2 regions of the Streptomyces sp. 796.1 genome follow, and region 2 is predicted to be linked to the other one. Evidence: riboswitches for the same ligand, from Rfam matches in the RefSeq annotation. Region 2 holds a riboswitch; the other holds the start of a gene.

What was found. Region 2 has a riboswitch for glycine ahead of gcvP (aminomethyl-transferring glycine dehydrogenase). Riboswitches for the same ligand answer to the same signal wherever they lie in the genome.
Region 1: linked by a shared signal. The riboswitch ahead of gcvT (glycine cleavage system aminomethyltransferase GcvT) and the one ahead of gcvP (aminomethyl-transferring glycine dehydrogenase) in region 2 are both predicted to bind glycine.

What each region holds. Positions count from the first base shown of each region.
Region 1 covers NZ_JBLIWA010000039.1:17,436-19,632, reverse strand. The annotation lists partial or broken gene ACMA1D_RS24025 (AAA family ATPase) at 1-279, opposite strand, end outside; glycine riboswitch at 895-1,013, shown strand; gene gcvT (glycine cleavage system aminomethyltransferase GcvT) at 1,163-2,197, shown strand, end outside.
Region 2 covers NZ_JBLIWA010000016.1:10,718-12,914, reverse strand. The annotation lists gene gcvP (aminomethyl-transferring glycine dehydrogenase) at 1-1,313, opposite strand, end outside; glycine riboswitch at 1,500-1,598, opposite strand; gene ACMA1D_RS12940 (PRC-barrel domain-containing protein) at 1,719-2,120, shown strand; gene ACMA1D_RS12935 (DNA polymerase IV) at 2,012-2,197, opposite strand, start outside.

The DNA of each region.
Region 1 (2,197 bases), on a different contig from region 2:
GGGCATTAGCCGCTGCCAGCGGTCCCTGGTGTCCTGCGAGTCCACCCGCCGCACCGGGGCACTGGCAGCGCCCTGGCCTAACACCAGCCGGCTCATCAGGGTGCTCTTGCCGCTGCCGGGCAGCCCGGAGACGACCAGCAGGTCCCCGGTGGCGTACCGCAGCTCCCGCACCGGGACGGCTCCGTCCGGCCGCGCCGCGGGGGCGGGGGCCGCCGGGGCAGGGGTGGCCGGCGCGGCCGGGCGCGGGGCCGGGGCGGCGGATCGCACCGGGGTCGGCACTGCCGGGGCGGCCGGGACCGCGCCACCTTCGCGGGAACGCGGGACCGCACCGCCTTCATGGGAGCGCGACTCCACTCCGCTCTCATGCGAACGCGGGGCCACACCACCCTCGCGAGTGCGCGGGACCGCGCCACCCTCTCGGGAACGCGGGACCGCACCGCCTTCACGGAAGTGCGTAACAGCGGCCGGGCGCGGGGCCGGAGCGCCGGGCTCCGCGGGGGCGAGCCCCGCGGCGGCCAGCTCCGAGGCGGCGGGCCCCGGGCCCGCGGGCTCCACCCGTCGCCGCCCACCCCCACGCAGGTCAATGACGGTGGGCCCGCGCCCCATCGGCAGCGTCTCCCCGGGGTGCCGCTCGCGGGGCCGCACGGGTGGCGGCGCCAGCGAAGAGGAGGAAGCTGGAGGTGGTACCAGCGCGGGCACCTCGGGCCCCGCCTGCATGCCCTGACCCTGCAACGTGATCATCCTCCCCGAGCGCAACGGCGGCGGTCACCACGGTTCGTGTCCACCGAGTGTAAAGAAGAGGTAATGAACCCCACAGTGAATCGGATGCCGGACCGGGGGTCCATCGCACGGCCGTCCGTGTCATGATGTGCGCGCAACTGCATACCGGCCGCTCGAATCCATGCGGGAGAGTTCCCGGACCTGCGGTGATCCCCGTGATCGCCCGCCGCCCTGGACGCCGAAGGAGCAAGTCCTCCCTTGAATCTCTCAGGCCCCGATACCGCGTGGACGAGGCAGATCTGAAAAGCGAGCCGTTCCTACGGCTCCACCCAAGGTGCAAGCCGGGCCCCACGCCAGGGGTCATGGCGAACCTCTCAGGTTCCGATGACAGATGGGGAGGATGTCCTCGCCAGCCCTGCCCACCCTTGGGAGTCCGCAACCGATGAGCAGCCTGCCCGATTCTCCGCGCCGTACCGCCCTGGACGCGACCCACCGCGCGCTCGGCGCCACCATGACCGACTTCGCGGGCTGGGACATGCCGCTGCGCTACGGCAGTGAGCGCGAGGAGCACACCGCCGTCCGTACCCGCGCCGGCCTCTTCGACCTCTCCCACATGGGCGAGATCACCCTGACCGGCCCGCAGGCCGCCGAGGCGCTGGACTTCGCGCTGGTCGGCAACCTGTCGTCGGTGGCCGTCGGCCGCGCCCGGTACACGATGATCTGCGACGCCGACGGCGGCATCCTGGACGACCTGATCGTCTACCGGCTCGCCGACCAGACGTACCTGGTGGTCGCCAACGCCTCCAACGCCCAGGTGGTGCTGGACGCGCTGACCGAGCGCGCCGCCGGCTTCGAGGTCTCCGTACGCGATGACCGCGACGCCTACGCGCTGCTCGCCGTGCAGGGCCCCGAGGCCCCGGGCATCCTGAAGTCGCTGACCGACGCCGACCTGGACGGGCTCAAGTACTACGCGGGCCTGCCGGGCACCGTCGCGGGCGTGCCCGCGCTGATCGCCCGTACCGGGTACACCGGCGAGGACGGCTTCGAGCTGTTCGTGGCCCCCGGCGACGCCGAGCCGCTGTGGCAGGCGCTGACCGCGGCCGGCGAGCAGGTCGGGCTGATCCCGTGCGGCCTGGCCTGCCGCGACACGCTGCGCCTTGAGGCGGGCATGCCGCTGTACGGGCACGAGCTGACGACGTCGACCACCCCGTTCGACGCGGGCCTGGGGCGCGTGGTGAAGTTCGAGAAGACGACGAACGAGGGCCGCTTCGTCGGCCGCGAGCCGCTGGCGGCGGCGGCCGAGCGGGCCGAGCAGGCCCCGCCGCGCAAGCTGGTCGGTCTGATCGCCACCGGCCGCCGGGTGCCGCGCGCCGGCTTCTCGGTGGTGGCCGCGGACGGCACGGTGATCGGCGAGGTCACCTCCGGCGCCCCCTCCCCCACCCTCGGCAAGCCGATCGCCATCGCCTACGTGGACGCG
Region 2 (2,197 bases):
GCACGACCGGTGGTCTCGTCGCAGGCGATGCCGACCTGGTCGGCGTCGACCAGCCGCAGGTTGACGCCGGCCTCGCGGGCCGCGGCGACGACCTCGGCCGCCCGCCCCGGCACCCGCGCGGTGAGCGTGTCGAAGTAGGCGCCGTGCACGACCTCGACGCCGCCGGCCCGCAGCCCGGCGGCGAGCACCGTGGCGTAGCGGTGGGTACGGCGGGCGATGGCGGCCAGGCCGTCCGGGCCGTGGTAGACCGCGTACATGCCCGCCATCACGGCGAGCAGCACCTGGGCGGTGCAGATGTTGCTGGTGGCCTTCTCGCGGCGGATGTGCTGCTCGCGGGTCTGGAGCGCCAGCCGGTACGCCTTGTCGCCGTCCGCGTCGACGGAGACGCCGACGAGTCGGCCGGGCAGGCTGCGGGCGAACTTCTCGCCGACGGCCATGAAGCCGGCGTGCGGGCCGCCGAAGCCGATCGGCACGCCGAACCGCTGCGTGCTGCCGACGGCGATGTCGGCGCCCAGCTCACCGGGCGAGGTGAGCAGGGTGAGGGCGAGCAGGTCGGCGGCGACCGTGACGACCGCGCCGAGCTCGTGCGCCCGCTCGATGACCGCCCGCGGGTCGCGCACCGCGCCGGAGGCGCCCGGGTACTGGAGGAGGACGCCGAAGACGCCGCGCTCGGCGACCTCGTCCGGGATGCCGTCGGACAGGTCGGCGACCACGATCTCCACACCGGTGGGCTCGGCGCGGGTCTGGATCACGGCGATGGTCTGCGGCAGACAGTCCGCGTCGATCAGGAAGACGCCGTTCTTGACCTTGCCCACACGCCGCGAGAGCGCCATGGCCTCGGCCGCCGCGGTGCCCTCGTCGAGCAGCGAGGCGCCGGAGGTGGGCAGCCCGGTCAGGTCCGCGACCATGGTCTGGAAGTTGAGCAGCGCCTCCAGGCGCCCCTGCGAGATCTCCGGCTGGTACGGGGTGTACGCGGTGTACCAGGCCGGGTTCTCCATCACGTTGCGCAGGATCACCGGCGGCGTGAAGGTGCCGTGGTAGCCGAGGCCGATCATGGGCGTGACGACCTGGTTGCGGTCGGCCAGCGCACGCAGTTCGGCGAGCACCTCCGGCTCGGTCCTGGCGTCGGGCAGGCGCAGCGCCTCGGCGCTCTTGATCACATCGGGCACGGCAGCCGCGGTCAGCTCGTCCAGCGAGCCGAAGCCGACCTGGGCCAGCATCTTGGCCTGTGCCTCGCGGTCGGGCCCGATGTGACGCTCGTCGAAGGGCGTGCCGCGCTCCAACTCGGTCAGGGAGGTGCGGTGTGCGGTCATCTGCGGAGGCCTCCTGGTCATACGACCTTCGGGGGCACCATGGCGCTGGTGCCCGAACGGCCTCCCCCTCTGTCATCGCGACCTGAGAGCTTCACCGGCCCGCACCCGCGACCCGGCTTTCACCGTCGGTGAGGACGGGTTCCGGGCTGATGCCAGTCCGTGACCCGCCCTGCTTTCCAGAGTGACCTCGTCCGTACGGTACGTGTGCCTGAGAGATTCCGGGGAGGATTTGCTCCTTCGGCGCCCCCGCCTACCTGCGTCGGAGGGCTCTCCCGCACGGGGTCGACAGCCACGGACCAGCCTACCAGCGACGTTTCCACCTGCTTCCTCAAGTGGCCGGTGGGCATGATGTGCCCTTACGTAGGTGTCATAGGGCAGTCACGACCTTGCTGGAGGTGATGGACGGTGCAGACGGACACCGATCCGAGGCACTTGATAGGCCGCAAGGCGTTCGATCGCCACGGCACGAAGATCGGCACCGTGGACGAGGTCTACCTCGACGACGCGACCGGCGCACCCGAGTGGGCGGCGGTGCGCACCGGACTGTTCGGGCGGGACGTCTTCGTACCGCTGGAGCCGAGCGAGGTGGTCGACGAGGTCCTGCGCGTGCCCTTCGACCGCGCGCTCATCAAGGGCGCGCCCGACCTCGGTGTCGGCCGGCACCTCTCACCCGAGCAGGAGGTCCAGCTCTACCGGCACTACGGGCTCGACACCTCGCGGCGCAGCGCCCCCACCCCGCCGCCGGACACCGGCTTCGGGCATATCGCTGGTTCGGACGAGGGACCGGGGGCGGCTTCGAGCGGCTGAGGCACCGGCCCGGGCGTCCCAGGCTCCCCCGCGTCGCACGGCGCACCGGGAGCCGGTGCGGCGGGGCGTATCTCGGG